4 regions of the Pseudoalteromonas sp. KAN5 genome follow, and region 4 is predicted to be linked to each of the others. Evidence: predicted binding sites of a transcription regulator. Region 4 holds the regulator's gene; each other region holds the start of a gene.

Region 1 (7,952 bases), 330 kb from region 4:
AAGAGCTAGCTTGGTGAGCTTGAATTTATTATTTCCCATAATCGTTACCTTTCTTTCCTTTCTCTTTAAAGTAAACAGACTTAATTGCAGTTCTATAAATGTATCGAAGCACGTACCAGATCAGGCTTGCACCTATAATACAATAATTGGTTAATCAAGGATAAGCGCACATTATATATACGTCAAGTGAACATTATATATACTTTCATTAATTAAATAAGAAAATTGTTACCAGCGGAATGTAAAAATTCACTGTTTAATTTTTGAGCGCTTTGCGTAATCCAGTTGTTAGGTTGCTATGCTAAAGTAGTGGGCTGCGCTTGTAAATGTAAATAGTTGTATCATAGTTAGTGAAACGTTGTTTTTTTCTGCTAAATTTTGGCGCTCAGTCATCTATAATTGTGAAAAACTATCTACGTAATCGCTAAGTCTATCCAAGTCGACCGCTTTTAGACCATTATTTGAGCGAGCAACTAAACCTTTTTCTACTAATTCAGAAACTACGCGACGATAAGCCCGCTCTGTGGTGGCGAAGCGTTCTGCTTCAGCATTAACTGTTGGGTATGCACGCAATAGTGTTGGGTTGTTTTTTTCTGCGCGTAATAAGCAATCTTTAGCAATATTATAACCTAATGGTAATAGTAATTTGTCTAAGTTAATTTTTTGGTTTTCTTGAAACTTAGCGGCAATAGTTTGCGCTGTGTATAAACTGAGCTCTGGTTTTTCAAGTAATAAAGCACGCCAGTGTTTTAGCTCTATTAAGTTGTAGCTAACATCACTAAAGCAAGTAACAGTATAAATGCAAGGGTTATTGTTAAGCGCTTCAATTTCGCCAATCAGGGTATTGTTGCAATCTAGCTGGCCTAGTAGCAAGCGACGACCATTACCTACATCATAGCTAAATGATATAGTCCCACTTCTGACCAATACTAATTTGCTCAGAGGTTGATCTTGGTGGAGCAAGACTTCTTTTTTTGAGTGTTGATAACGACTGCCAGCAAACGTAAGTAGCTGGTCGACGAGATAGCTGGAAAAATGATATTGAAACATCAACAATGCCCTTCGGACAATTGTCCTATTTATTACACCTTAATGACGCTAGCATTAAGATCCTGAGAATTTACGCTAACTTACTAGTTTAGTTAACGAGATTAATTAAACTTAATACCTATATCCCGTGTAATGATTATAAAAAGTGTGCTTTAAAGCTGCTTTGGGTTTTTAGTAAGTTAGCCTTTTTATACTATTGCTATATTGTGGAATATCTTTGTGTAAACTACAACATTTGCAATGCTAACCTAAAGTATCGGAGAGAACAAATGAGTTGGGAATATTTGGGCTATTTAGCCTCGGCTTTACTAATTGTTTCTCTAACCATGAGTGATGTGAGCAAACTTCGCTGGTTCAACCTTGCCGGTTGTATTGCATTTACAGCATACGGGGTTGCGATAGCTGCTTGGCCTGTAGCTATTACCAATGGTTTACTGACATTTGTGAATATATATCATTTATTAAAACTTAATCGTCAGCAAAAAACGTCATAACAACTCGCCAATCGAGTTGTTATTACTCCGATGGTTGTTCTTGCGCTTTTTGATAGCGCAGCTCGCCCCCAATCCATGTTTGGTTAACTGTAATAGTAAAAATGTCTTCGACTGGGACTTTAAAATAATCTTTATCAATTAAAATAAAGTCAGCCCATTTACCTTGCTCTAAACTGCCTAATTTAAACTCTTGATGTGCGGCATAGGCTGCACCTAATGTGAATGCTCTTAGCGCATCTTCTCTGCTGAGCGCTTCGCTAACACGCCACCCCTCAGCTGGTAGCTGATTGTGATCTTGGCGAGTTATTGCTGAATACAAACCATCAAATGGATTAGCCAGTTCAACAGGGTAGTCAGAACCGGCGGCTACAACTGAGCCTTGCTTTAAAAAAGTCTGCCAAGCATAAGCGCCTTGCAACTGGGTGTCGGCAAGGCGTTGCTCAGCCATATGCATATCAGATGTGGCGTGCACAGGCTGCATTGATGGAATAATTTTAAGTGTTTTGAAACGAGGAATATCAGCAGGGGTAACTATTTGTGCGTGCTCTATGCGGTTACGCAATAAAATACCGCCCGTTTTTTTAAACACGTTTTGATAAGCATCCAATACAATATGGTTTGCCTTATCACCAATAGCATGGGTATTCGCACTAAAACCATGGCTAAAGCTTAATGTGAAAAGTTGCTCTAGTTTTTGCTGAGTCTCTAGCATTAAACCTTGGTGGTTTTTTCTATCGGCGTAATCATTTAGCAACGCAGCACCGCGACTTCCCAAGGCACCATCAGCGTATATTTTTACACTGCGTATTGACATAAAGTCGTTAAGATCTTTGTAGCGCCCAGCCCTGAGCATGCTTTCAAGTGCAGGATCCGTTGCACTGAGCATGGCTACTATACGCAGTGGTAGTGTGCCTTGCTCCGCTCTTTGCTTATAAATTTGCCAGGTTTGTTTATCAATACCGGCATCATGAGTTGAAGTTATTCCTAAACTTACAAGGTGTTGGCCTGCTTGAGTTAATGCATTGCTTACGTCTTGATCGGATGGAGCTGGAATATGTGCAGTGATCAAGCGCTCGGCCTTATCGATGAAAATACCACTTAGTTTACCCGTTTGGTCACGAATAATTTCACCGCCCGTGGGGGCTTGTGTTGCGGCGGTTAACTTTGCCAGTTCTATCGCTTTACTGTTAACCCAAATCGCGTGACCATCTATCCGTGAAAGCACTACCGGAATATCTTTTACAACTTTATCTAAATCAGCTGCCGTAGGAAATTGCTTGTCAGTCCATAACTCTTGATTCCAGCCGCGGCCAATTATCCAGCCATTTTTATTCTTGGCAAATAGTGCTAGCTGCTGCTGGATTTGTGCAATCGAGGTCGTGCCGCGTAAATCGAGCTGGGTTAAATTATTACCCAATCCTATAACATGGCCATGGGCGTCTATTAAACCAGGTAACAGGGTCTGTTGCTCAGCATCAAAAGACTCTGCATCAGGAAAGCTGCTTTTTAGTTTATCGTCACCGACTTTAACAACTTTACCGTCTTTAATAACCAAGGTAGAAAATTGTTGTAATTGGCCGCTATAAGTTGGTGTGTAGCCATTCGCGTTATAAACCACTTTAGTATCAGCGATAGTAAAGAATGATAAAAAGAGCAAACAGCTCAATAAGCATTTCATTGTTAGTATTCTTTTAAGTGCCCTTGGTAGTTAAACAGTAACAGAGAATGACGAGCCTGCAAATTAAATAGCCTAAAAATATTTATAGTTTAATATTTTAAGCTATGCTTATGAATTAGTTATTATTAATTTATTTTAATCGGAACATAAATGAAGCTTAACCAACTGGCTATGCGTAGCAAATTCATACTCTTATCAGCTTTAATATGCATCATTTTTATTGTTGCGATGGCATTTATTAAAGTTGCTAATAATCAAATAGCAGCAGGTTTTGAGCGCTTCTATCAACATAATTTTATGGTAACTAAGCTCAGTGCAGATCTAAAGCAAGCTCAAGATGGCATTTTATCTGGGGTAAGGGGATTGCAAGTTGTTTACTTACTCGGCTTAAAAGAACAAGCACCTGAGTTACTCAATAGTATTGATAAAAATGTTGCACTAACAATGCCACTCATTCAACAAATTAGCCAAGCGTATAAAGGTGAAGCTAATTTACTTATCAGATTAAAAAATAACTCGCAGCGCTACGAGCAAGCAGCAATTCAATTTAAGCAGGCAATGGAAAGCGCAGCTGATAATAAAGCGGATTATGCTATCTATCGTGAATTTGTGGACTCTCACAATGCGTTAACCGATTTTTTTGACGAGTTTGAAAAAATCAATGTCGCACAAGTTGCAAAAGCGCAAGCCGCGGCGCAGCAATCCATTGATTTTGCAAATACAGTATTTTATTTATCAATTTTAATTGCGCTTGGTTTAGCTGTGTTATTTAGCCATATGTTGTCGCAAAAAGTGGTGATGGGATTAACGATTGTTAGCGAAAGTGCCCATGCTCTGCAGCGCGGCGAATTAGATCACTACTCTCAAGTAGAAGGTGAAGATGAAGTTGCTGATTTAAGTCGTACCTTAGATGCTACAATTCGTCACTTAAATACCACACTGGCCACTATTCATAACTCTGTAGCACAGGTTAATAATCATAGTGATGAGTTACTCAGTTCAAACACTCAAATTCAAACGGCTACCTCTGAGGTCTCTGATCATACAACACAAGCTGTAACTGCAATTGAAGAGTTATCTGTCACCAGTAAGAGTATTGCAGTAAATACTGCTGAGTCAGCGACAGCTTCAGATAGCATGATGCAACTTGCCAATAGTGGATTAGAGGCGTCTGAGCAAACCAAAGAGGCGGTGAGCCATTTACTAGGCACATTAAACGAAACATCAGACGTTGTTGATCAACTGCAAAGTGAATCCAGTAAAATTGAGACGATCCTTGATGTGATCCGTAATATTTCCGAACAAACTAATTTACTAGCACTCAACGCTGCAATTGAGGCTGCCAGAGCGGGTGAGCAAGGGCGCGGTTTTGCTGTGGTGGCTGATGAAGTACGCACCTTAGCTCAGCGTTCTCATAGTTCAGTAAACGAGATTGAAACAATGCTTGGGCAGCTTCGTTCTGCAAGTCAAAATGCAGTGACTATGATGGCTGATAGCACAAGAGTTGCAGCACAAGCTGAAGATAAAATGGATGAAAGTAATCGCTTATTAAAAGAGATTATGGAAATGATCAATCAAGTAAACGACCAAACACAGCAAATAGCAACAGCAGCAGAGGAGCAATCAGCGGTTGCTGCTGATATTAGCCAAAATATGCATACCATCCACACTCTAACCGATACCACCGCTGATATTTCGCAACAAACTGCGAATACCAGCAATAGTATGGCCGAACAAAGTCAATTGGTTTTAAAGCAAGTTGCATTCTTTAAATTAAATTAACTTTGCGACAGTGGTATAATCTACGCTTACTTATTAGCGTACATGCTAAATTCTGCCAGCGATAACTTGTTATCTTTATCGCTGTCGTAATTTTTAAAGCGTGACCATAGTGCAGGATCTTTCGCTGACTCTGAGCGAGTGAGCAACCCGTCTTGATTACGGTCTAAGTTTTTGAATTGCTCGGCAATGCTATCAGTTGTTGCAAAACTGCTACAGCTGACAATAAGGAGTAAAGCATACCCTAATTGTATGGTGTATTTCATTGGTGAAACTCATTAATGCAGATTATTAGTTAAAAAGTTCTTAAATTCGACGAGTGAAATCTTGTTATCTCGGTCAGTATCCCAACGCTGAAACTGTTTTATAAGCTGTGGCTGGGCATCTAACTCATTTTCGGTTAAGTAACCATCTCTATTGTTATCTAAATGATCAAAACGTTGTTTTACATCCAGCGCCATAGCATTAAAGCTGCTAGCTAACATTACAGTTAATGGTACTAATATGCTTTTCATTGTTAAGGTCCTTTTAGTTAACTTGAGTCAGGTTAGCGAGTAAAAAGATAAAGTATTTGCCATAATTTAAATCCCAACATTAAATCCGTTTACACATTCCCTCCGGGATTATGGCAAATACTTTAAAGTCTTTTAAATTTTAAAATTAGCAAACTCTTGCTCTGATAACACCTCGTCGTTGTTATCATCTAGATCAGTAAACTGCTTCAATAAAGCATCATTTTGCTTCGCTTCAAGTAATGATATTTGTCCGTCAGCGTTAGTATCTAGTTGTGCAAATTTAACGTTTAGCTGCGATGCTAAAACGGTGGCGCTAATGATTAAAAACATTAATGAAAAGGCGGCGATAAGTTGTCTCATAACTGAATTTCCTTATGGGTAAGTTATTGTAAAAACTGCTTAAATTCAGTCATTGATATTTGACCATTCTGGTCTTTATCAATTTGCTCAAAGCTTTCATGCAAGACTGCATCTTCCGAAGCTTCGGCTTCACTTAATGTGCCATTGCTGTCTTTATCAAGCTCTGCGAAGGTAGCCTCAACATCCATTGCAAAGCTATTAAAGCTAAATAGGGAGCAGCAACATAAACACAGTGGAGCTAATACTTTCATATAATTACCTTATAAACAGTTGTTGCTTCAGGTATTACAAAAATGATGCCAATAATACTTTTATTTAAATATCAGTGGCTTATGGTTTTTTGGTGAAGTTCAGTGTGAAATAATGACTCAATACTGTGTCTTTTTTGCAACAGTTTTTTGTGCTTTTTAATAAAATTACTTAAAAACAAATGGTTAAGTTGTTTCAATTTAGCGTCAGTAGTTTTACAGAGGCTATAAATTTCATCTTATTCATTATTCTTATTGATTCAGCTAGTGTATAAGTAACACCTTTCATAATTCAATATTTAAACTAAAGGAGTAGCGACAGTGGCCTCACTCGCTAAAAAGTACAGCGCTTTACTTCGTTGGCGACCTAATTTAATTGGCCAGTTTTTATTTAGTACTTTGTTATCTTTACTGCCATTGTCATTGGTAGTGATTGTGTTTTTAAATGCGTTGAACAAACAGCTTGCCGTAACTCAACAAATCGTCAGTGATAACTATCAAATAACCAAGTCATTTAATAACCTAAAACAAGACCTTAATAGTTTAGAGCGGGCAACGCGACAAAACTGGGTGCTAAAAAGTGAATCGCTTGATGAATTGATAGTTGATAAATGGCAATCGTCGTTGCAAAGTATTGATGAACTGACTTTTATTAGTCCTACAGGGGATTATATTAACCAATGGCAGCAACTTGCCAAGGAATTGCAGCTAGCGCATACACAGCTTGTTAGCGAAGGGCTACAAGATGCGCAATTATTTATTCCGGTGAGTGAATTAATCGCTCGTCAAACCTTATGGCTAAGAGATCAAAACGAACTACAAATAACTAAAAACCAGCAACAGTTAAAAGCATTACAAAATTCTTTTATTAATTGGCTGATAGCCCTTACTCCGTTAACGTTACTCGTAGGTGGTGGTTTTTTGTGGCGTATAAGTGGTCGATTGAAAGGCTTAACCTCAGTTATTGATAAACTCGGACAAGGTCATTGGCAGCAAAAAATATCTGTACAGGGTTCTGCTGAACTGGTTGAACTGGGTAATAAATTACAATGGGTGCAAGAGCAATTGCATCAATTAGAGCAACAAAAAGATACCTTTTTACGCCATGTTACCCATGAATTGAAAACTCCTTTAGCATCAATGGTGGAAGGTACCGACTTATTAACCGATGAAATCGTTGGGCCAATTAACAAAGAGCAGCAAGCCGTACTGGAGCTTATCACCCAAAGTATGGTGCGCTTGCGAGCAATGATAGACAGTTTGCTCAGCTATAATGCAATTCGTAGCAGTAAAGAGGACTTAAGTGAGTTGGTTTTTTCACAATTAATAACCAAAATAAACAATCACTTTGAGCACCGTTTAGTGGCACGCAAACAAAGTTTATGTTGGCATTGTGATTTACCTGAGCAGCCGCTGGAAATAGCAGCAGAGCTTGTTGAAATGATTTTAATACAGCTAATTTCTAATGGCTTGAAGTTTTCACCGCAACAGCAAGCAGTTGATATCCATTTATCGTTAGCGGGCTCTACCTTAAAAATGATCGTCAGTGATCAGGGCACAGGTATTCAAGAGCAAGAAAAGTCACATATTTTCAGTGCTTTTTATCAAGGTAAAAATGCTAAAGATGTGACTGCGCAAGGTAGCGGCTTAGGGCTGACAATTGTTAAAGAATCTGTTGAGCAATTAATGGGAACTTTGCTGCTTGAGCAGAATGAACCACAAGGTTGTCGTTTTATAATTCAAATCCCAATCATCAATCCAACCAATAAAAACCAAGGAGTTAATTAGCATGGGCGTGCGTTTAAATACCATTTTAGTGGTGTGTTTC
Region 2 (7,952 bases), 1.4 Mb from region 4:
ATTATTTGATATGAACTAACTCCAAGCAGTGTAGATCGGGGCGTGTATACATGCTCCGATCTAAGCCCAAATTAAACTTCTGCGTTTTTCGCATACCTGCAATTGAAGCTACATTTACTTACAAAACATTACATTTTTAAGGTACAAAAATAGACGTGTCTCTCTAAACTAATTAGTAACTAACACATAAAAGGACTTAGTTATGCTAACTAGAATGCTCTGTATTGTAACCTTATCAAGCTTTATTAGTGCGTGTGATTCTGAAGATCTCGAAACTGCTAATTTTGGTTCTTCACTTTATAAAAATGATTACACGCTAATCAACGCGACGAATAGCGAAATTGATTTCCACATGGCAAATACCGAAATTGCAGGCGATGAACGAGACGTAAGCAGTAATAAGTACTATATTGAAACCCTAGCCAGTGGTGATGAGCCAACAACCATCCGCCACGAACATAATGTGGGCTATAAAATTTCTTTTTATGTGCAAGAGCACAGTAAAGCTAGCCGCCACCACAAAAAGCAATTTAAGGTAAAAAACGATCAGGATTATCATTTCATTGCTTGGCAAGAGCAAGATGCCTTGCGCTTAAGCTTAATGAAAAACCAAACAAACAATAAACCTGACTTTTTTGCAGTGAGATTTTTAGCCACAGAATCAATGACACTTATGGTGAACAAACAACCACTCATCATGGCCAAAGGAGAGATAAGCCTATGGCGCCATGTTGACGACTGTAATGATGATATTAAAATTAATGATGAAACACTCTCAATTTGTCACACATCTTATGGTAACTCTTATACATTCGTGATCGATAAAAGCGGCATTAAAGCAACCATTAACGAATGATAAACCTCGCATTAGTGATGTAAAACATACCTACATTTTTAAATAAAAATCCTTACACAGGGCAATATACTCATCACTATATTGCCCAGCTTCACCATGAATCGTTAAATGGGTCAGCTCACATAAACGAGCCTGATAGGCAAAACACATTAAGCTGCGACTTGGCGCTTTTGCTTTTGTTGTATTCACCAAACAATGGCGTACTAAATGCAAATCTTGCAGTTGTGCTTGTGTTATAAATTGCTGTGCTTCTGGACATGGTAAAATTACATTTAGAAATGACTTTTCATGGCTAAGTCGTTTAAATGCGCTGATAAGCTCACTAAAACTCAAACTATCAGTATGACGTGCTGTATTACGCGCTTGATCATCCCCTTTTAAACTGGCATTAAAATACGGAGGATTACTGATCACTACATCAAACTTAGTAATGCTGTTTACTTGCTGAATAGCTTTTTGCACCAGTGCAATATCGGGCCATGGACTATTGGCAAAGTTTTGCTGCGCATCAGCACACGCATTCTCATCAATTTCAACAGCACTAACGGCCATGCAGGGCTTGCGTTGCTTACACATCAATGCCAATAAGCCTGTTCCCGTGCCAACATCCAGCAACCGCTGTGCAGTGACTAAATCAGCCCAAGCGCCCAGTAAAATACCGTCCGTCGAGACCTTCATCGCGCTGCGCGTTTGCGCTACTTTAAATTGTTTAAACACAAAGCCTGACATTTTTTCACCTTTTCATTCACCAACTGGCGGATAGCGCGTATAATTAACGGCAATTGTCCTCTATTTTTGACACTCTATGCAATTTTCTGATTTTGATATTGATAACAAGCTACTGCAAGCCGTTGCTAAGATGGGTTACGAAACCCCAACGAGCATCCAACAACAAGCTATTCCTGAAGCGCTGCAAGGGCGAGACATTTTAGCTTCTGCACCTACCGGTACTGGTAAAACAGCTGCATTTTTGATCCCAGCTATTCAATACTTACTTGATTTTCCACGTCGGGAGCCAGGCTTCGCCCGTGTTTTGATCATGACGCCAACCCGTGAGTTAGCTTATCAAATTCATGAACAATGTGAACTACTTGCTAAAGGCACCAACCTTAAGATTGGGGTGGTAACTGGCGGTATTAACTACGGTACGCATAAAGAAATATTTGAAAAAAATAACGACATTCTAATCGCCACACCGGGGCGATTAATGGAATATTTAGAAACTGAAAACTTCCACGCCGAAAACGTCGAAATGCTTATTTTAGACGAAGCCGACCGCATGCTAGACATGGGCTTTCGTAAAGAAATGATGCGCATTTGTGAAGAAGCTAAAAATCGACGCCAATGCTTTTTGTTCTCAGCCACCCTTGAAGGCGACAGTGTTGAGCGTTTTGCTGAGCAAATATTAAATGACCCTGCGCTGCTTGAAGCTGAGTCATCACGAAAAGAAAAAGCCAAAATCCATCAATGGATCCATTTAGCCGATGACTACCATCATAAACTCGAGTTATTAGTTAATACACTAAATGGCCCTGATGTTAGCAAAGCGATTGTGTTTGTAAAAACCCGTGAACGCCTTGAAACCTTAATTGGTGAACTCACTAACAACGGTGTTAAAGCAGCATGGTTACGTGGTGAAATGCCACAAGACAAGCGTATGAAGGCAATGGAAAACTTCCACAGTGGCCGCACTAAAATACTCGTGGCGACTGATGTTGCAGCCCGAGGAATTGATGTGGCAGATATCAGCCATGTCATTAACTTTGATATGCCACGCACCGCAGATGTATATGTGCACCGTATTGGCCGTACTGGTCGCGCGGGTAAAAAAGGCATTGCGATTTCATTAGTGGAAGCCCACGATATTGCAATTGTAGCAAAAGTAGAACGTTACACAGAGCAAAAGCTTAAACGTCGTGTTATTAAAGGGCTCGAGCCAAAACATAAAGAAGCTAAGTTGCCAATTAAAAAACTCAAAGATCCGGCAAAAATTAAAGCCCGCAAAAAGGCGAAAGCTAAGAAAAAGAAGTAATCATTTTCTTTAATGTGTACAAAAGCCGAGACTGTTATAGCCTCGGCTTTTTAGTATAACTTACTGGCATTTACCTAAATCTTTCCATACCGCCCATGCAGATGAATTATCAGCAGGGTTGGCACCTTGTGTCCACCACTTAGCGCTGTAACGGTTGCCACTATAGGCGACTTCATTTCCTGCGGTGTAGGCCGTTGAGGCACTCCACGCAGCTAAACCACTGCAACCTGCTGGTGGCGTATCACCATCAGTTACTATCACTGTTTTTACTAAACTGTGATTGAGGCCTTGCGCATCACTTACTGTTAATTTTACTTCATAAGAGCCGGGAGCTTGATAAGTATGAGTTGGTGTTTTTGCATTGGCTGCATTACCGTCGCCAAACGTCCAGTTATAAGCCGTTACCGCTACATCATCGGTTGATGCGTTAGTAAAGCTCACCGCTAAACCAGTTACGCTAAAATCAAAGTTAGCTTTTGGCGCTTGATTTACAGCACCACCACCGCTACTTTGACAGTTACCTTGACGTGACCATACATTCGAAAAGACTGCCGGACTTGCACCCGTTGACCACCAAGTTGCTTTATATTTAGCTTGGTTATACTCAACTAAATCACCGACACGGTATGCTTTTGCTGCATCCCAACTTGCTAAACCATCACACCCACCTACCGGGGTCGATGAAACCGTCACCGTCTGACTGCGTTGATTTGTTTGCCCTATCGTATCCGTCACTTCTAAAACAACCGTGTAGTTACCTTCTGCTGCATAAGTATGAACAGGGTTTTGCGTGCTTGCAGTATTTCCATCACCAAAACTCCAGCTATAACTGCTAATGCCTTTATCATCAGTGGATGTATTACTGAATGTCACTTGTTTGTCATTTACCGAGGCACTAAAGCGCGCGACTGGTGCATTATCAACACCACTGCCATCACCACATTCAGATTGCGCTAAATAATCATAAGCATCTTTTGCTTTAACAATACCAAAGCCGTATGACGTATCACGCCCTGGTGTGCCTTTGTCTTGGGCTGTTACATTAAGTGCATCACGAATTTGTTGATTACTACAATTTGGAAAGTAACTCCATACTAGTGCTGCAACACCCGATACATGCGGTGTCGCCATTGAGGTACCACTAATACTTTTATAACCGCCGTTATTCCACGTTGAATTAGTGCCTACACCCGGCGCTGCAATTTCAACTTGTGAGTTATATTGTGAGAAGGAGGCTTTATTGCCATTACGATCAACCGCAGCCACCGATACCACAGAGTCATACGATGCCGGGTAGCTTAGCGAGCTATTTGCATCATTACCTGCCGCCGCAATATGTAACATGCCTTGCGCATAGCTATTGGCAAATGCTTGACGTTCAGCATTAGATGATTGTGGTCCCCCTAAGCTCATACTTGTCACACTTGCACCTGCTGACTGACACTGAGCAATTGCAGCAACAAGATCAGAGCCGTATGCCCAGTGACCTTGATCGTTAAATACCTTAACTATATGCAGCCCTAATTGACCCGATGAATTAACCCCAACAACGCCCAACCCATTACCGCCAAGTGCCGCAATGGTTCCCGCTACGTGAGTACCGTGACCATTACCATCGTTGTACCAATTCCCCGTATTATTAGCGCCATATCCATCACTACCTGTGATCCCTGTATTTGGTAAGTCAGGATGGTTAAGTGCATAACCGGTATCCATAATACATACTTTTTGATTACCAGTTAGATTGTCTGATAACTGTTGAGCTTGTACCATAGTGATCCCATAAGGCGTGCTCTCAGCCATTAAATAGCGCTTTGGATCTACTTCGATACTGGCTACATCCTCACTTTGCAACAATCGCGCTTTTTGCTCCGCCGTTAAAACCACCGCCATAGCATTAATATCTGGTAAACTTTGCAGCACTTCTACATTTGCTTGCAGAGCAATATCACTCATCAAATTCATTTTAATCGTATCAACGTGGGCTTTACTGCGCGCAAACGCAGTGTGTACCGCTGCTGTTTGCTCTGATAAATGCACGATAAAACGCGCTGATTCTACTTGCTCTGCCATTGCAGTGCTTGCAGTTGATAATAGAATCGCACTCGCTAATGCAGTTATTTTCAATGCGGGGGTTTTCGACGCTTTCATTTTAAAATCCTTGGATGTAAATTTAAATAAGCTATGAATTTACAATTAATTCACAACCCTTTAATGGAAACACCACAAGACAACGCTGTCAACTTAGTAATTGTAATCTATTAAAGTTTAAAATAGAGCAATTAATCTATTGTAATTTAAAGAGAATTATTTCATTTAAATATTTATCCCAAAACTCAGCTACACACCTTTAATTTATTAAGGAATGACATTTTCTGTAAATTAAATGTTACAAATAGCTATATACTGTATTAATCTAATAAAGCTAAAAAAGGAACAAATAAATCTAAAATAATGACCACTCATCGTATTTTTTACTCAGTAGAATGTAAAAAATTCTTAAGGTCACTATGAAAATATTAAATATCTTTAATTTACAATAGGTTAATTTTGGAATGGAATTTGTAACTAAGTAAATGTCATTCACTAAGCAAACTTGAGGGAAATCATGAACCGCTTTAAATTAACTGTATCATTAGTATCACTATGCTGTGTATTTTTACTCGCCTGTGCAACACAAGTCAGTGCAGCCACCAGCACGATTATGATCAGCAGCGTTTCTCCTCAGCCAACTTTACAACAAGCAATAATTGATAAACTACGCCGCAACCCAAACCTAAATCTTACACAACTGCAAGTGCATGTTGATGGCAACAAAATAGCCCTGTACGGCCAAGCTGCAACCGGTTTTGAACGCGCACTGGCACAAAAGTTTTTAGAAAACACCCAAGGTATCGCTATCATAGAAAATAAAATGCAAGTGAGAAATTAAAGAGCTTAGAGAGGCTAGGTTGGAGAATTTAATTGCTCGTTGTGTTTCTATTTAGTGCTTTATTAGTGCTGATTTTTATATTCACAAAAGTTCAACCCTCTTCAATATTGTAATGGCATGTAGTATCAAGTAAACAGTCAGTTCGAACTTAATGCCTGCCAATATAAAATTAATAGCACGAAGATAATTCATCATAATTATTTATGTCGGGCGTTTTTGCGGTTTTGGCATTCATTAAGAATATGCTGTTTTTGTTCTGGGTTGGCGCTGTGCCAAGCTAGGATTTCAGCTAGGGTTCTAAAGCAGCCGAGGCAAATATCATTGCCATCCAAACAGCAATGACGAATACATGGATTGTCGGGCTGCTTGGTGTTCAACTTATGACTATCCATTTTGAACCCCGCGTCGTTATTACTTACTAGACAGTAGCGGGGGTTTTTAGCTGTGTCTAATAAGTAATCTTAAAAAGCAGCACGCAATCATACAAAGCTAACTTTACTTACCTTGATGTTTTGCTAAGAATGGTTGTAGTCTTTCAAGCAGTAGGCCTTGTTTTAACTGCCCTTCTTGCATACCTAACTGCGCACCTATTTGCATTAGCTCTGGTGATTTAGCAAGAAACTTTTGCCCTGTGGGTGTTTCATAAAAGGCGATTAACTCATTGATTTCTTTTTCAGTAAAATTCTCAGAGTAGATTTCAACTAATTCTGTTAAAATTGCTTGTTGATCAAAATCATACTTAAACCAATCTCGGTAAATGTTTTTCAACTCTTCTTTCGCCGCGGCATCTAATTGTAACTGTACCGCCATTTGCTCAATAACTGGTAACATTGCTTCAAAACCACCATTCATCTGCTTATCCATGCCCATTACTGAGAACATTCTTTCAACTGAGCTGGTTGCCTGCTCTTGTGCATAGGTGGGATTGGTTAATATTAATAGTGAGAATGCGCATATTGATACTAGTTTTTTCATTGTAACTTCCTTATAGGGGATAAATAAACCTGTACTTATCTTACTCTTATTGCTGCTATTTCTCAGTAAAAAACTTAATACAGGAAATATGCGCAAAGCAAAATCCTATTGCCACCAGCATATATGTGTAAATTAGCACTATCAGCAAGTAAATATTACCTGCTGATACACTGACTCTAAAGCGAGTAATTACTCAGTCTGCTGTTGCTTTTCACTGATCATTGCATCGAGTTTTTCGCCGCCTTTGATACCAAAATCAAGGGTGCGAATTGGGAATGGAATACTAATATCAGCATCACTTAGTGCTTGCTTAACGGCTACAATTGCTTTGTGGCGTACTGTCATAAAGTCAGCCTCACCGGGGTATTTGATCCAAAACCACACCAGTAAGTTGACACTGCTGTCACCAAAACTGTCAGCATATACTGCGGTTTCCTGCTGTTTAATAACAAAATCAAATTCATTAATTTTTTTAACTATCACCTCAGCGGCAAGCTCAGGATCATCACCGTATGAAATACCCACCGGTACTTCAATACGGCGCACGCCTAAGGTACTGTAATTACGTAATACATTACGAAACAGTATTTTGTTAGGCACTAAAATTAATTGCCCGTAGAAGTTTTCCACCAAAGTGTTACGCAGGTTTATTGACTTAACAGTGCCAAACACATCATCGGTTTTAATGACATCACCTGTTTTAAAGGGCTTGCGGATCCCCATAGCAATACCGGCAATAAGGTTTTCGGTCATATCTTGAAAAGCAAAACCAATGGCAAGGCCCACAATCCCCGCACCGGCAAGCAGTGAGGTCACTGTGCCTTTGAGCCCCATAAAATCAAGTGCAACAAATAATCCCACGCACAATATTATCATTTTAAATATTGATGCCATCAAATCGGCAATTTGTTTAGAGTCCAAAGAGCGGCGTAATAAGTTACGCATCATCGAGCCTAAAAAGCGAGCGAGGATAGAAAATACAATGGCAATGATCACTGCCACTATAAAATTGGGAATGTGGCTTATGACAACATCAAACCAGCCACCGAGTTTCTCTTCTATTAACTTTTCAGCTTCACTGATAGAAGGTATTTTCAACATTATTTAACCCTAAGTATTCTTACATATACTCAAGGTACTGCAAAATAAGCGCCAAA
Region 3 (7,952 bases), 1.5 Mb from region 4:
CTGAAAGACAATATCACCTTAAGTGCATGGCACGCCAAAGATGAACAAATTATAAGTGCGTGCGAACGTAGCCAATTATTCGACTTAATTAACTCTCACCCTGATGGCTTTGATCTACAAGTTGGCGAACAAGGCCGGCTCCTCTCTGGTGGGCAGCGTCAAGCTGTTGGTATTGCTCGTGCTTTGATAAACGATCCGCCAATACTCATTCTTGATGAGCCAACCTCAGCACTGGATCACAATAGTGAAGCAAAAATCATCGCTAATTTAAAACAGTACAACCATGATAAAACCCTGCTGGTAGTAACACACCGAACATCGCTACTGGAGTTGGTTGATCGAATTATTGTCGTTGATAACGGTAAAATAATTGCCGATGGACCAAAAGCTCGGGTAATTGCCTCGTTGAGTAATCAAACTGTGGAGCGAGCATCATGAGTAAAAACAAACCCACACTAGAACAACGCTCTTTTGAATCTGTAGGACGTGCTATAGAAGCGACTAAAGGAAAAAAACCATCTATTTTTAATAACTTATTCAAAGGCTGGTTATCGCCACCAAACAGTCAAGATTGGGTGGTTGATGCACAATGGGAAAAAATGCAACAACAACCGGCAAGTGCCAAGTTATTGCTGTACTTAATTTGTTTTAGCATGATGTTGTTATTTATTTGGTCTGCGTTTGCTAATCTTGATGAAGTCGCTCGCGGTGAAGGTCGTGTTATACCGTCAAATAAATTACAACTGATTCAATCTTATGATGGCGGGATGGTCGAACAAATTAATGTACGTGAAGGACAAGTAGTCAGTACTGGTGATGTACTAATAAAAATTGATCCTACTCGGTATATTTCTAATTTTCGTGAAAATCAATCTAAAGTGCTGTCACTCAGTGCTAAAGTCGCGCGACTTGAAGCACTTACTAAAAAGCAGCCTTTAATTTTTGACCCTAAGCTCACCACTGATGCACCCGCGGTGGTAATGCACGAACAAGCACTTTACACCAGTAATAACCAAGAGCTTGAACAACAAGTCGCCATTCATAAACGTCAATTAGAGCAACGTCGTCAAGACCATATTGAAGCACAAGCAGCCCTGCAACAACATACCAATGCATTACGTTTAATAAACCGTGAATTACAAGTTACCCGGCCACTCCTTCGCTCAGGTGCAGTATCTGATATCGATATAATTCGCCTAGAACGCCAAGCCGTTGACTTAAATGGCGAGATAAATCGATCCAGAGCGGTCATCAACCGCAGTGTATCTGCAATCAATGAAGCAAAAAACAAAGTAGCCGAGGTTGAGCTATCCATGATCAATCGATGGAACAACGAGCTCTCAGAAGCACGATTGCGGTTAGATGCAATTAAAGAAACCGAATCAGGGTTGGCTGATAAAGTAGCCCAAACTGAAATTCGCTCGCCTGTTAATGGCACTGTACAGCGCTTAATGGTGAACACGGTTGGAGGGATTTTACAACCTGGTAGTGATGTTCTAGAAATTATACCGCTGGATGATCAATTGATAGTCGAGGCTAAGATCCCTCCCAAAGATATTGCATTCTTACGCCCAGGGCAAACAGCAATGATCAAATTTAGCGCCTATGATTTTGCTATTTACGGTGGCTTAAGTGCCGAGGTTATTCAAATTAGTGCCGATACGATAACCGATGAGCGCGATAACACGTTTTATTTAGTGCAACTTAAAACTAACAAAAATCAGTTTGCCGATAATCTCACTATTATTCCAGGCATGACGACTCAAGTGGATATTATTACTGGCAAAAAAACCGTGCTGGAATACCTATTAAAACCAGTATTACGAGCAACATCATTAGCAATGACAGAGCGTTAATTAATATTTTTTCAAACTTTTAAAATGGATTAATAATGCGCCAAAGTGTATTTATCACCGAAGCTGAACTTATTTCACCGCACTGGCAAGCCGCCTACCCTGAATGTGAAATTCGTGAACAGCAGCCACATAAGATCACAGCCGACACCATTTTATGGATTTTAGCTGGCAGTCCTGACTGGCTTAGTATTGTACAAAAATACAGCAAAAGTCGTATTCCAGTGATTGTGATGACCAAAGAGTTAAACATGGCAGAGTTATGTGCTGCATTACAAGTGGGCGCTCGCGGTTATGTTGAAGCTTTTGCTAGTCAAATAATCATAGAGCAAGTTGCAGAAACAATTATCAGTGGCGGTATTTGGTTACCGGGCCAGTTATTATCTAACTTGGTTGGTGTACTCTCAAAGCAAGCTATTAGCTATCAGCACGCCTGCGACCTAACGTTATTAACGAAGCGCGAGCGCCAAGTCGTTGATGTTGTTATTACTGGTGCCAGTAACAAAGCTGTAGCGAATCAATTAAATATCACAGAGCGTACAGTAAAAGAACATATGAGCTCAATATTTAATAAACTCCAAGTTCGTGACCGCATGCAGTTGATGCTAGCAATCAAAGGCAGCTAAACGTACGAAATTGTTACTTTGTGCGTTGATTCATAAAATATTTAAGCCCTTTCACGATGTGGAATGCAATAAACCCCGTCGCGGTATAAAACCTTGTAACCCAGTCGCGATGTAAAATCGCTGCTACACCATTTGTGGCTCCATGCCCGTCGGCTCGGGTTTACCCCATTTATTTCACATACAATACATCGCTTTGTATTTTATTCTATTAGGTCTTCCTGAGTATCATCAATCGGTTGTGATACATAGCCATCGAACCCTATTCCTTTTAATGTCTGCTGATCTTCAGGGCTCTTAACCCCCTCAGCAATCACTTTAATACCTATCGAATGCGCTAATGAACACAATCCTCTGAGGAAGGTCTGATTATCTTGGCTATAGCTTATATTGTGGCCATAAACGCTATCTATTTTAATCATCTCAAGACCAAGCTCATGAATTTTATCAATTTTACTGAAACCTTGGCCAACCCGCTTAAGCGCCACTTTGGCGCCCATGCTTTTCACTTGCATACAAAAGTCTTTAAAAATAGCCAATTCAGCAACCGCTAAACTTTCACGTATATCAAAACAAATATGCTCAGCTAATTTTGGATATGCGAGTAAATACGTCAATATTGCAGCAAGTGCTGCATCGTCTAACAACGTTTCTTGCGATAGCTCCACTGAAATAAGCTTTAAGTCTTCTCTTTGCTCAAATACCTTAACTAAGTATTTAACTAAGCCCCAATCTAAGCGAGCAAGTAGCTTTAATCTTTTTGCCCATTGTAAGTAATAACCGCTACGATACAGTTCACCATTAAGCAATAAGCTTAGACTTACTTGGTTTTGTAATAACTTGCCCGAAAAAGATTTAACGGGGTAAAGCAAAACATCTAAGTCATTATTATCTAGTGCATGCTCAATTGCTTCACGCCAACTATCAGCGTCTGCAAATAATTCATTGCGCTGCTTATTATTATTTACCTGTACCTGTTGTGTTGGCTCTGCTACTGCGGCTTTTAATAAATTATCAACCCGCTTTAACAGTGTAAAACGACTATCCTCACGCTCTATATAGCTACAACTATGAGGTATGGATAATTCAATATGGCTGTAATCATCAAGCAAGGCCTGATGCTGCTTAAATACCTGTGAACTTAGGTTTTCAATATCGTCTGTGTCATTCACCAATACGGCGAAGTCGGTATGAGAAATTCGCGCTATATGATTTTCAGAAAATCGATCCTCATTCGACTCTAAAAAAGCAACTAGAGTTTGCGTAAAACGACGTAAAAAAGTGACCATTTCAACGCGATTAATTTGTTCACTTATTTGATCAAGGTTAACAACTCGAAATAAAAATAATGCGCCATGGGCATGCTCTTTTGATTGCTGTAATTGTGCCTCTAAAGTTGCGCTAAAGTACTCTCTGTTTGCTAACCCTGTTAACTCATCATGTTGGCTTTTAAAACGAAACTCTTCTAAGCGTTTTTTGTCTTCTTTAACAATCCGGCTAAATCGCTTTGAAAGTAAATTCATCGAGCTCACTAACCGTGCAAATTCATAGGTTCTGGGTACTTTCGATCTAATAAAGCGTTTATCGCCTAAAGCATTCGCTTGTTGCACGACATCGTCCAAAGGACGTAATATTTTCCTTAAAAAGTAAGCACTTGCTATACAAGCTATAATCGCAACGATAAAAAAGCTAAAAAATAATCGTATGGCACTTTCCCATAGCGCTTGCTCAGTATATTGGCTGTGACTTTCTAAATATAAAGTACCGAACTGCTGCCAACCATCGCTCACTTGCGCCACCCCTGGCTGAACTTGTAAGTGATAAAAGTGATGAAACCACCCTGGCGCCGTTGTATCAAGCTTACCACTAAAAACGCGTTTTATAAGCGGCTCCCCTAATGGGTTTTGTAACTCTATGCGCTGATAGTGCCCAGTATCAAAAGTAGCTGAAATTAGTAGCTCTAATTCAACAGGATCTTTCTGCAACTGGCTTAGCATCAAAGCTAAGCTATTTGCATTATCGATATTCTTTAAATGTAACTGAGAAGAAAAATACTGTTTAGCAGTATAAGTACTAATTAATACACTACTCATAAAGCCTACTGCAATAATGACTAAAATCCCCAGCCATAACTCTTGCCGTAAAGTGATTTTACTTTTGCGTTTAAACAAGGACATAAATGACATCACCACATAATTCCTTCTTGTTGTGTTTGTTCGAGAATACGTCGCCAGCGAGATAATCTAGCAGTAGGGTTTGCAACACTTTGCGTTGAATTATTAGCCCATAAACCTTGGCTATTAAAACTAAAAACAGGGCTCAGATCTGTACGTTTAGCTGCGGGCAATACCTTTGCAATTAAACTATCTAAAATCAGTGGTTGCGCATTTGGCACAGCAAAGTAACCAAGCACCATATGCGCTTGAGTTTGTCTAGAGTTTGGCCCACCGATCTGTGCTTTTACATAAATAAGCCGTAACTTATCATCTGCAATACCTAGGGCGCGCAGACTGATATACTTAGCAATTGCATAATCTTCACAATCACCCAGCCCTTTCCCTAAAGTTTCAAGTGGAGTTGCCCAATAATCATTTTGTTGCCAAAGCTGCATATCGGTTCGGTAGCGCAAGTTACGAGCAAAAAAATCATTTACGATTAAAATTTTTTGTTGTTCAGTTTTGTTCTGTGACTGGACTAACATTGTTTGCCAATTACGAGCAACTGCCACACGTGAAGGACCAAACTGTTGGTGCATTTTTTCTAAAAAGGTAGTGAACTGAATCGATAGGCGATCGGCACACACAAAAGAGGTTGCAAATATAAGAGGCAGCAAAAAATGCAGTAACGGGCGATTACTCCATTTACTCAAAGGCACACTAACTGAGCGACACTCGCTCACAAAAGCAACCTTGAGTTGTACACTAAAAAACGCGTCAAACTTTTTCTTGCCACAATCTTTATTCAGTAAAAAACAGTAAATAAAGCATAGCACTGAAGCGTTAACAGTGAGATATTTTAGCCATTATTTTGTGACTATTTAACGCTCAATAATTAACTTTAGTAATAAGTGACTTTTTTAACTTCACGTGGCTTTATTTCGCCTATGTATAAGTCATGGACACGTTTCATATCAAGCTGTAACTCGGTAGCGTAAGTATCTCCAACTGCATAGCTTTTAATGACTTGCGCCCCTTTAATAATGCCTTGCACTTGGCTGTGTAATTGATCATTTTGCGCAATACTGCCTTGCACAGTGGTGCCGGCGGTAATCTTTTGCCCATATACTTGTTCTGCAAGCTCGCGGTACGCTTCAAGCTTAGATGCTTTAATTGCCATCAACGAGCGCTGTGACTGATTCTCCCCGGGCTGAGCACTAATTGGCGCATACCCGACCGCTTTTAAAACTGGGTAGTTATCTGGCTCTATGTACTTATATTCCACATGTTTATCAAAAATACTACTACAGCCTACTAAACCTAGACTCGCAAAAATGCAAATTGCAATCACACTACGCATGGCGTCTCTCACGCTTAAAAGAAGTCATAATGTCTAAACCGATGCACAATCAATGCCAAAATTAGTACTTACTGTCGTTTTAGATCAAAGTTGTCAAACAATTGGTATAGTCCTTGCTCTGTCACTGCATATAGCAGATGTTTATGTATAAGGTTTGGGTAATGAAGCATAGTTTATCAACAATCATGATCGCCACAAGTTGGCTAACAGCCAGCCTTTTTTCGCCTAATAGCTCAGCACAGTGGTATGAATCAACAGGCCATGCCAGTATCAAAAATGATGATGTGGCGGCGGCAAAATCTGCGGCCATAAAAGATGCAATCACCCAAGCGTTAGTGTTCTCAGGTGCCCGTGTGAGCTCAATGCAAACCTTAGTTGACGGCGTACTTACGCAAGATCAACTAAAAATAAACAGTCACGGCGAAATTCAAAAAATAGAAATGATCAGTGAAGATCGAAAGTCAGATCAATTTGCGATCACGCTACGCTTGGATATTTTCCCACAACAAGAGCACTGCCCCGCTAATGAGTTCACTAAGTTTGTTGCGATCACCCAAACGCAATTAGTCAATCGTGAACAGGCCATGATGGGTCAAATTTTTGACATCAATAAAGCCACTAGCGAAGCCCTGTATAAAACATTAAGCCAATCGGCAATGAATGCTAAGCCAACCGCTTATTTTAACTTTCCGATCCGCGTGAGCGAGTTTTTTAATCAACAATACGATTACAGTGATGCACTATTAGAAGAAATATCAAGCCGCAGCAACTCACAGTATGTACTGTTGAGTCAGATTGTTGATATTTCTAATAGTGATAAGCTCAATAATAGTTACGCATTCTGGCAAGACGAAACGTACCAACGCTCATACAAGGTGGACTTTGCTTTATTTGATGGCACCACGTATGAACGACTTTGGCAAAAAAGCTATCGCAGCCAAGGTATCTGGCCATTTGAAAAAACACAAATCATCGATGTATTCAGCGAAAAGTTCTGGAGCTCTGATTATGGTCAAAGTATTACTGATATAAACCAAACCGTCAGTTACGATCTACAAGCTGCAATGGCATGCTTAGAGACTCAAGGAAAAATTCTACATATTGAAAACAATAAATTGATCATCAACTTAGGTAAAGCACATGGCATTGAAAAAGGTCAACGCTTGAATATTGCTCATCATAACTATTTAACCGATGCAGCGGGTAATAAAATGCCGAACTTGATCACCACATTAAATCAAGTTCAGGTCGAACAGGTGTATCAGCAAAGTGCCGTTGCCGTGAGTGTTGATCAGCAACCTTTGCCTAATATTCAAATCAATGATGTAGTCGAGCTCACTAATTTAAAACCTTAGTCAATTGTTGGCGTAAACTCGGGTGCTCACTCAGCCAGTTTGCGAGTAACTCAATTCCAGCTAAATGTGGATAATGTTTACGACAAGCCAATACGACACGACGTTGCTGAGTAGGAAAGATTGGTAAATAACGGATCCCTATGCGCTCGCTGCAAGCGAGCTTTGGTACAAATGTAACACCATCATCCATAGCCACCAGTGCCAATAAAGTCTCCAGACTATTACCTTGGTACTCGTTTGATACATCCACCCCAGCAGCAAAACAAAACTGCTGCGCTTGGTCTTTAAAGCAATGACCATCGCTAAGCATCAACAAACTGCACGATTGCAGTTCATCCAAAGCAACTTTATCACGTTTAGCAAGGTTATTTTGATTTGACATTGCTACCAAGAAATCTTCTTTATATATATTAACTGTATGATAAAGCTTAAGTTCAGGCACATCTGCTAAGATTGCAATGTCTAACTCACCATTATCTAACGCAGTTAAAATATTAGCAGTTTGCATTTCAACAAAAGCAAACTGGCTATCAGCAAACGCCTCTTTCATAGACGTAAGCAAAGTAGGGAGTAAATACGGCGCAATCGTTGGAATAATGCCGATT
Region 4 (7,952 bases):
GAAAACCATCAATTAATTTTAGAAGGCAATGTGGTGGCTAAAAACCTGACCAACAATGCCATGATTGAGCACATCAATGCAGATAACATTCAGGTTGATATTGAACTACAAACCATGAGCTCTGAACAACCTGTAGAATTGATTGGGCCAAATTTAAAGATCACTGGGCGCGGCCTCAATGCCGACTTAAAAGCCGAAGTGGTAGAACTAATTAACCATACGCGAACCATATATTATGACCAATAAATTTGCTCACTTGCTTGTTATACCAAGCTTATTCATGGCCTTTGCAAGCTTTGCTGAGACTAATTTACCACCTGCGGACCAAGTATCGATCAGTGCAGACAAACAACTTGCCCAGTTAAAAGATAACATCGGTATTTTTGAAAACAACGTTGAAATTATTCATGGTAACCGCCGTATTAAAGCTGATCGCCTTGAAGTACACAAACGTGAAGACTTAGGCGACAATAAACAACTGCTTGTAGCCACAGGAAGTCCAGCTTATTTTGAAGAAAAACAAGCTGATGGCACAATTATGAGCGCCAGCGCTAAAGAGGTTCGTTACGACGTTGCCAAGCGCTACTTAACCTTAATTGGCGATGCGCAGGTTACTCAAGCAGGGCAAAAAATTAATGCTAAAAGCATTACCTACGACATGGACCAACAGCTTATCAGCGCCGAAAAAGGCGAAAGCTCAAATGATCGCGTGCACACTATTTTAGTACCGGTAAGTAACAAAAAAGACAAATCTAAAGGCCAGCCATGAGTACATTAAAAGCTGAATTTTTAGCTAAAAGCTACAAAGGTCGCCAAGTTGTCAAAAGTGTAGGCTTAGAAGTTACCGCCGGCAGCATTGTTGGCTTACTGGGCCCAAATGGTGCGGGTAAAACCACAACCTTTTATATGATTGTAGGCTTAGTGCCTAGCGACAAAGGCAAGATCAGTATAGATGACAACGACATCACCTTACTGCCAATGCATAGTCGCGCTCGCTTGGGGATTGGTTACTTACCGCAAGAGTCATCAATTTTTCGTAAATTGACTGTTTATCAAAATTTGATGGCTATTTTAGAGACCCGAAAAGACCTTAAAAAACAAGCAAGAGAAGAAGCTCTTGACAGCTTACTTGATGAATTTAGCATTCAACATATTCGCGACAGCCAAGGTATGGCCCTATCTGGCGGTGAACGTCGTCGTGTTGAAATTGCCCGTGCATTAGCCGCAGACCCAAAATTTATCTTGTTAGATGAGCCTTTTGCTGGTGTTGATCCAATTTCAGTGTTAGATATAAAGAAGATTATTGAACACCTTAAAAACCGTGGTATTGGCGTGCTTATCACCGACCATAATGTACGAGAAACTCTTGATGTTTGTGAAAAAGCCTACATAGTTTCTCATGGGGAGTTAATTGCATCAGGCACACCTGAGCATGTACTCGCCGACCAAACAGTTCGCGATGTTTACCTAGGTGAGCAATTTAGGCTATAAAGCCACACTTGGCTAAGCATCTGCTAAACTTAACAATGACAACAATAAAAGGATTGTTAGAGATACATGAGGCAATCACTCCAGCTGCGCATGGGCCAGCAACTTACAATGACACCGCAACTGCAACAAGCTATCCGCTTATTGCAGCTCAGCACATTGGATCTGCAGCAAGAAATTCAAGAAGCGTTAGATAGCAATCCGTTACTAGAGCTAGAAGAGCATGAGTATTCAGACGACACGGCGGGCAAGAATGAGCAAAAGCAAGATAACGACGACTTAACCGTTAGCGCCTCAGCAGATGACAAGCCCAGCGAATACGAACAAGAAAGCAGCGAAGCACTCACCAAAGAAACACTCAGTGATGAAATGGCGATGGATGTCACATGGGATGAGTACATGAGCGCTGCACCAAATAGCTCAGCAGGCCCAATGCCAGAGGACGAATCTATATATCAAGGCGCCTCAACAGAAACCTTGCATGAATATTTAATGTGGCAGCTACAGCTAACTCCATTTAGCCCTACAGATGAAGCAATAGCCATTGCAATTGTTGAGGCCATTGATGACTCAGGTATTTTAACGCTTAGCTGTGAAGACATTGTAGAGAGCTTAAATCAAGGCAACAACGAAGAAGAAATCGAACTTGACGAAGTACAAGCGGTTTTAAAACGTATCCAATTATTTGACCCTGTAGGCATCGCGGCTCGCAGTCTACAAGAGTGTTTATGTATTCAGCTAAATCAATTTGATCCGGCAACCCCTTGGATTAATGAGACAAAAATGATTTTAACTGATCATATCGATTTATTAGCTAGTCGCGACTATCGCACTTTGATGAAAAAGACTAAGCTTAAGGAAGATGAACTAAAAGAAGTGATGACTCTGATCCACAGCCTAAATCCAAAGCCTGCGGATACCATAGTACGAGAAGAGTCAGAATACGTTATTCCTGACGTATCAGTGAAAAAAATTAAAGGCCGCTGGGTGGTTGAACTTAATCCAGACAGCATGCCAAAAATCAGAGTGAACAGCCAATATGCAGCTATGTCGCGCTCAGTAAAGTCGAGCACTGATAGTCAGTTTATTCGTTCGCATCTGCAAGAAGCTAAATGGTTTATAAAAAGCCTAGAAAGTCGCAATGACACATTGCTCAAAGTAACCAATTGCATCGTAAAACAGCAGCAAGGTTTCTTTGAACATGGCCCTGAAGCCATGCGACCTATGGTACTCAATGACGTTGCTGAAATGGTAGAGATGCATGAGTCAACAATTTCTCGTGTAACTACCCAAAAATACATGCATACCCCGCGTGGTATTTTTGAGTTAAAGTATTTTTTCTCAAGCCATGTTAGCACTGAAAATGGCGGCGAATGCTCATCGACAGCTATTCGCGCACTAATCAAAAAACTGATTAGCGCAGAAAACTCAGCGAAACCATTGAGTGATAGTAAAATTGCAGATATATTGGCAGAGCAAGGTATCAAAGTAGCTAGACGGACTATTGCAAAATACCGCGAGTCACTGGCTATTCCACCGTCAAATCAAAGAAAGAGTTTGATTTAAGGCGTAAAATCAAAAAAGGAAAATGCTTATGCAACTAAATTTAACTGGTCGTCACGTAGAAATTACTGATTCATTAAGAGACTATGTAAACAATAAGTTTGCGAAGCTTGAGAGGCATTTTGATCACATCAACAATGTCCATGTTATTCTTGACGTAGAAAAGCTAAGCCAAAAAGCAGAAGCCACCATCCATGTCAGTGGTGCTGAGTTATTTGCTTCAACTGAACATCAAGACATGTATGCAGCCATTGACGGACTAATCGACAAGCTCGACCGTCAAGTAATCAAACACAAAGAGAAGCACGCTCGACACTAACACTATGAAATTAAGCTCACTTATTTGCCAGGACTGCAGTAAAACTGCGGTCCTTTTTAATAGCAAAAAACGGATCATTGAATTTATCAGCCAATTGGCTCATGAACAACTTCCTCAGCTATCACAACAAGAAATCCTCGATGCATTACTCGCTAGAGAAAAACTAGGTAGTACTGGTATTGGTCGTGGCATTGCCATTCCTCATGGTCGAATGAGTGGTATTGAAAATCCACTAGCAATCATTTTAGTGAGCGAAACGCCTATTAATTTTGACGCAATTGATAATCGCCCTGTGGATCTGTTTGTCGCTCTCATCGTACCAGAGGGTGATAGTCAACTTCATTTAAAGACGTTAGCCACAATTGCTGATAAACTTAACGACAAAGATTTTTGTAAACAACTACGTAGCGCGAAAACAGATCAAGATTTATATCACGTTATTGTTGAGCAATCGTAAGTCATACCTCTTGCGTTAGTGATCTATTATGGCGGTACAAAGTAGTTCAATAACAAGGAAAAATTATGACAGGTAGTTATTCTGTACACATAATTTTTAATAACGTTAATGAGTTATTTAACCAGCTAGAGTGATCATGTTTTTAATAAAATTGCTATTAAGTGAAGGAGAGTTTACATGGAGTTAATCATCATCAGTGGGCGCTCTGGCTCAGGTAAATCGGTTGCCCTGCGTGTAGTTGAAGATCTTGGTTATTATTGTGTCGATAATATCCCTGTAAACTTACTGCCTTCATTAGTTCGTAGTGTCTCTGATAATTACGACAAAATTGCTGTTAGTATTGATGTTCGTAACTTACCCAAAGAACAAGAAGAATTTAACGACATTCTTGAGTACTTACCCGGCTTTGCCAATCCAACATTATTTTATTTAGATTGTGATGATCAAACACTGATCAAACGTTTTTCTGAAACGCGCCGTTTGCATCCACTTTCTTTAGATTCATTGCCGCTTGATTTAGCCATCAAACAAGAAAAAGTATTACTTGATGTGTTAACAACACGTGCTGACTTTATGTTAGATACCACTGATCTAAGTGTCCATCAACTTGCCGAGACGATTCGCGAAAAGATTTTAGGTAAAAAAGATAAAAAGCTAATTATCACCTTTGAATCGTTTGGCTTTAAACATGGTATTCCAAAAGAAGCGGATTATGTATTTGACGCGCGCTTTTTACCTAACCCGCATTGGGAGCCTGAGCTAAAGCCACTGACAGGTCTTGATCAACCAGTTAAAGATTACTTAGCCAGCCACAGTATTGTGCAAAAATTCACTTGGCAGATCCAAACCTTTGTACAAACCTGGTTACCGCACTTAGAACGTAATAACCGCAGTTATTTAACCATTGCAATCGGCTGCACAGGTGGCCAACATCGTTCGGTTTATTTAGCGCAAACCATTGGCGAAAGCTTTTCAATGAGCCACAGCAATGTAAAAATTCGCCATCGCGAGCAAGAATAACAACCACTGTTACAGTAAGGAATGTGGATGCGCTTAGAAGATACATTTTTAATAAAAAACAAACTTGGATTACATGCCCGCGCAGCCAGTGTATTAGCACAGTTAGCCGTGCAGTTTGATGCCAGTATCACACTTCACCAAGATGACAAACAAGCCGCTGGCGACAGTGTTCTAGGCCTAATGTTATTAGAAAGCAGCCAAGGTAAAGAAGTTAAAGTTGTGTGTGAAGGGCCCGATGCCGAACTCGCACTTGCTGCTATTGGAGAGCTGATTGCGCACCGCTTTAACGAGCAAGAATAGTCCATAGTCAGCACAATAAAATTACGTTAAACTTAATAAGCTACTGGTCAACGCAACCAGTGTAATTATCAAAGTTTCATCCCACCAATTAAATGTATTTATTATTTAAGGACGCCAATGCCAGAAGCTTTTGAACAAGATTACCCACTACAACAACTAAAGCAAGTGACCAAGTCACTTAACAGTGGTCAATTTGTTCAAGTAAGGCGTATGTTGGCAAAAACAGCTCCCTGTGACACAGCTTTACTACTAGAATCATCGCCGCATAAAATTCGTACCTTGCTCTGGCAACTGGTAGATCCAGATGTACAAGGTGATGTACTCGAAGAGCTTTCTGAAGATGTTCGCCTAGGGATCATTGCCCAAATGGCGCCAGAGCATATTGCTGCGGCGACCGAAGACATGAGTCACGATGACTTAGGGGAAGTATTACGTAGCTTACCTGACACAGTCTACCAAGACGTTGTCAGCGCCATGGATAGCCAAGACCGTGAGCGGGCAACTCAAGCGCTTTCCTATCAAGAGCGCTCAGCTGGCGCATTGATGAATACCGATACGGTCACTATTCGTCCCGATGTCACTATTGACGTGGTACTGCGCTACTTACGCTTACGTGGCGAACTGCCTGAAGGCACTGATGACCTTTATGTGGTTGATAAACACAACTGCTTTTTAGGCGCAATGTCGCTCACCACGCTACTCACCAACTCGCCGGATAAAGTTATTCGCGAATTAATGGACGAAGATTGTGAATCAATCCCTATTTCCATGGATGAAAGTGAAGTAGCCCAATTGTTCGAACGCCATAACTGGATATCTGCACCTGTTGTTGATGATAACGACCACCTGCTGGGCCGGATCACCATCGATGATATCGTTGACGTTATCCGTGAAGATGCAGAGCACAGCTTATTGAGCTTAGCGGGTCTTGACGACGAAGAAGATACCTTCGCCCCAGTATTAAAAAGTTCGAAAAAGCGCTCAGTATGGCTTGGCGTTAACTTATTAACCGCGTTGCTCGCTGCAATTGTAGCAAGCTTCTTTGAAAACACCTTAGCGATTCTACCGATCCTAGCTGTACTCAACGGGATTGTGCCCTCAATGGGTGGCGTAGCTGGTAGCCAAACACTTACTCTAGTGATCCGTGGTATCGCTGTAGGTCATATTAACCAAACTAACCAACGCTTTTTACTAATGAAAGAGCTCGCGATCGGCGCTATAAACGGCATGGTATGGTCAATTTTAATAGCAGGTGTAGTCGCACTATGGCAGTGGGACTTTAAACTCGGCGGCGTACTCGCCTTTGCCATGTTTATGAATTTAGTCGCAGCAGGCGTCGCCGGCGCAAGTATCCCACTACTGTTAAAGAAAATGAAAATAGACCCTGCACTAGCTGGTAGTGTAGTGTTGACTACTGTAACTGATATTGTAGGCATTTTTGCCTTTCTCGGCACCGCAACTTGGTTGTTAGTCTAGATAGGAATAGAGGTTCTAGAAGCTAGGTTTTAGGCCCTAGTATCTAGTCGCTTCCCTAGAACCTAGCGCCTTTTAAGCGCGGCATAAAGCCGCGCCTACAATAAACCCAAACATCGGTGCAAACCTGTAGCCGCGAGCTTACCTCGCGCAGGTTTATACTCACCACCGAAAATAAAAGTCACGGGCTACGCATCCTAGCACCTTTTACTTTACACCTTCGCGGCTAAAGCCAGCTCCGACAAAAACCACTTTTTACACAAAGAGAAGACAATGAGAGTAAATGAGAAGACATACCCATTTATATCTTTCTCTTAAGCGCAGCGCCTCTTAACCTCTTTGTGAATAAATCACTTAAATCTTTCTCTCGGGATACCCGAGCCTACAAACAATTTTTACCACAAAGAGCAGCGAGGCGCTTCGCTACACAGAGAAAAAGCAGCGGGTAACGGCTGCGGGCTACGAATCCTAGCCCCTAGTCACTTCCCTAAAGCCTAGCGCCTTTTAATAACTTTTACCTTACACCTTTAGTGGCTAAAGCCGACCGCTTATAGCTTATATGATACTAATTTAGTTTTGAGATATTCTATGGGAAGGTTATAAGTGCATGCTCTGCGTTTAAAAGTAGCATGCACTTATAATTTTTCGGTATTTAACATCCTAGTAAATTCCTTATAATTTAAAGCCCGCTCCTTGTTGCTTTGGCTTCACTCCTTGTTGCCTTATCCATTAACTGCTTCCATTGCTGTGCCGTCCACAGTGGCGTAACACTGACTGTTCTTCCTTGTTGGTTTTTCCTTAATATGTTGTCCATAATATTTCTCCTTGCCATAAGGCTGCCCATCCTTGTTTTATTGAACATTGCGCGCTTAACGCCTAGCAATTATATAAATTGCATGAATTAAGCCTGGAATATACCCCAGCAATGTTAACAAAATATTAATCCAAAACTGTATCCCTAAGCCCACTTGTAAAAAAACACCCAGTGGCGGGATCAATACTGAAAATATAATACGAATTAAGTCCATATTGTTTACTCCATAAGAAAGCCCAGCCTAGCTGGGCATTCTTGACTTATAGATTATTCAGCGACGATTGTTAACTCATCAATCACATCACGAACATCTTCAGCATTTTTGGCAATTTTCACCGCAAGCTGTTTTTCAGCTTCAGATTCAACAGTACCTTTGAGTGTAACTACACCTTTATCGGTATCAACGTCGATATCAGTACCACCTACTTCAGAGTTGAACAAGAAACGAGTTGTGATAACAGTACTGATTTTAGCGTCAGTTAAGTCACTTTCAGTGCTATCAGATTTCATTTTCTTGT

Evidence for each region. Region 4 encodes sigma-54, which starts transcription at its own class of promoters, with help from an activator protein. Its sites were predicted from a motif close to GTTGGCACGNNNNTNGNNT; they were not measured.
Region 1: a site for sigma-54 is predicted at 6,162-6,180, ahead of KAN5_RS00625 (EF-hand domain-containing protein). Genes of this name have one in related genera too.
Region 2: a site for sigma-54 is predicted at 5,438-5,456, ahead of KAN5_RS10450 (BON domain-containing protein). Genes of this name have one in related genera too.
Region 3: a site for sigma-54 is predicted at 6,034-6,052, ahead of KAN5_RS09715 (LPP20 family lipoprotein). Genes of this name have one in related genera too.

The regions. Positions count from the first base shown of each region.
Region 1 covers NZ_AP025589.1:138,744-146,695, forward strand. The annotation lists gene KAN5_RS00585 (hypothetical protein) at 1-39, opposite strand, end outside; gene KAN5_RS00590 (Crp/Fnr family transcriptional regulator) at 394-1,050, opposite strand; gene KAN5_RS00595 (YgjV family protein) at 1,320-1,544, shown strand; gene KAN5_RS00600 (amidohydrolase) at 1,567-3,222, opposite strand; gene KAN5_RS00605 (methyl-accepting chemotaxis protein) at 3,373-5,004, shown strand; gene KAN5_RS00610 (EF-hand domain-containing protein) at 5,031-5,267, opposite strand; gene KAN5_RS00615 (EF-hand domain-containing protein) at 5,280-5,516, opposite strand; gene KAN5_RS00620 (hypothetical protein) at 5,649-5,876, opposite strand; gene KAN5_RS00625 (EF-hand domain-containing protein) at 5,900-6,127, opposite strand; gene KAN5_RS00630 (HAMP domain-containing sensor histidine kinase) at 6,446-7,912, shown strand; gene KAN5_RS00635 (hypothetical protein) at 7,914-7,952, shown strand, end outside.
Region 2 covers NZ_AP025589.1:2,330,079-2,338,030, forward strand. The annotation lists gene KAN5_RS10425 (SDR family oxidoreductase) at 1-19, shown strand, start outside; gene KAN5_RS10430 (hypothetical protein) at 203-856, shown strand; gene KAN5_RS10435 (methyltransferase) at 887-1,585, opposite strand; gene srmB (ATP-dependent RNA helicase SrmB) at 1,662-2,888, shown strand; gene KAN5_RS10445 (S8 family serine peptidase) at 2,949-5,039, opposite strand; gene KAN5_RS10450 (BON domain-containing protein) at 5,497-5,820, shown strand; gene KAN5_RS10455 (DUF1289 domain-containing protein) at 6,018-6,212, opposite strand; gene KAN5_RS10460 (DUF2059 domain-containing protein) at 6,316-6,795, opposite strand; gene KAN5_RS10465 (mechanosensitive ion channel) at 6,985-7,896, opposite strand.
Region 3 covers NZ_AP025589.1:2,173,747-2,181,698, forward strand. The annotation lists gene KAN5_RS09690 (type I secretion system permease/ATPase) at 1-438, shown strand, start outside; gene KAN5_RS09695 (HlyD family type I secretion periplasmic adaptor subunit) at 435-1,856, shown strand; gene KAN5_RS09700 (response regulator transcription factor) at 1,892-2,479, shown strand; gene KAN5_RS09705 (LapD/MoxY N-terminal periplasmic domain-containing protein) at 2,680-4,662, opposite strand; gene KAN5_RS09710 (transglutaminase-like cysteine peptidase) at 4,662-5,375, opposite strand; gene KAN5_RS09715 (LPP20 family lipoprotein) at 5,534-5,992, opposite strand; gene KAN5_RS09720 (flagellar assembly protein T N-terminal domain-containing protein) at 6,154-7,347, shown strand; gene KAN5_RS09725 (LysR substrate-binding domain-containing protein) at 7,331-7,952, opposite strand, start outside.
Region 4 covers NZ_AP025589.1:3,705,926-3,713,877, reverse strand. The annotation lists gene lptC (LPS export ABC transporter periplasmic protein LptC) at 1-246, shown strand, start outside; gene lptA (lipopolysaccharide transport periplasmic protein LptA) at 236-769, shown strand; gene lptB (LPS export ABC transporter ATP-binding protein) at 766-1,491, shown strand; gene KAN5_RS16490 (RNA polymerase factor sigma-54) at 1,558-3,054, shown strand; gene hpf (ribosome hibernation promoting factor) at 3,083-3,370, shown strand; gene ptsN (PTS IIA-like nitrogen regulatory protein PtsN) at 3,375-3,827, shown strand; gene rapZ (RNase adapter RapZ) at 4,005-4,847, shown strand; gene KAN5_RS16470 (HPr family phosphocarrier protein) at 4,875-5,147, shown strand; gene mgtE (magnesium transporter) at 5,265-6,623, shown strand; gene KAN5_RS16460 (YqaE/Pmp3 family membrane protein) at 7,490-7,648, opposite strand; gene KAN5_RS16455 (BON domain-containing protein) at 7,702-7,952, opposite strand, start outside.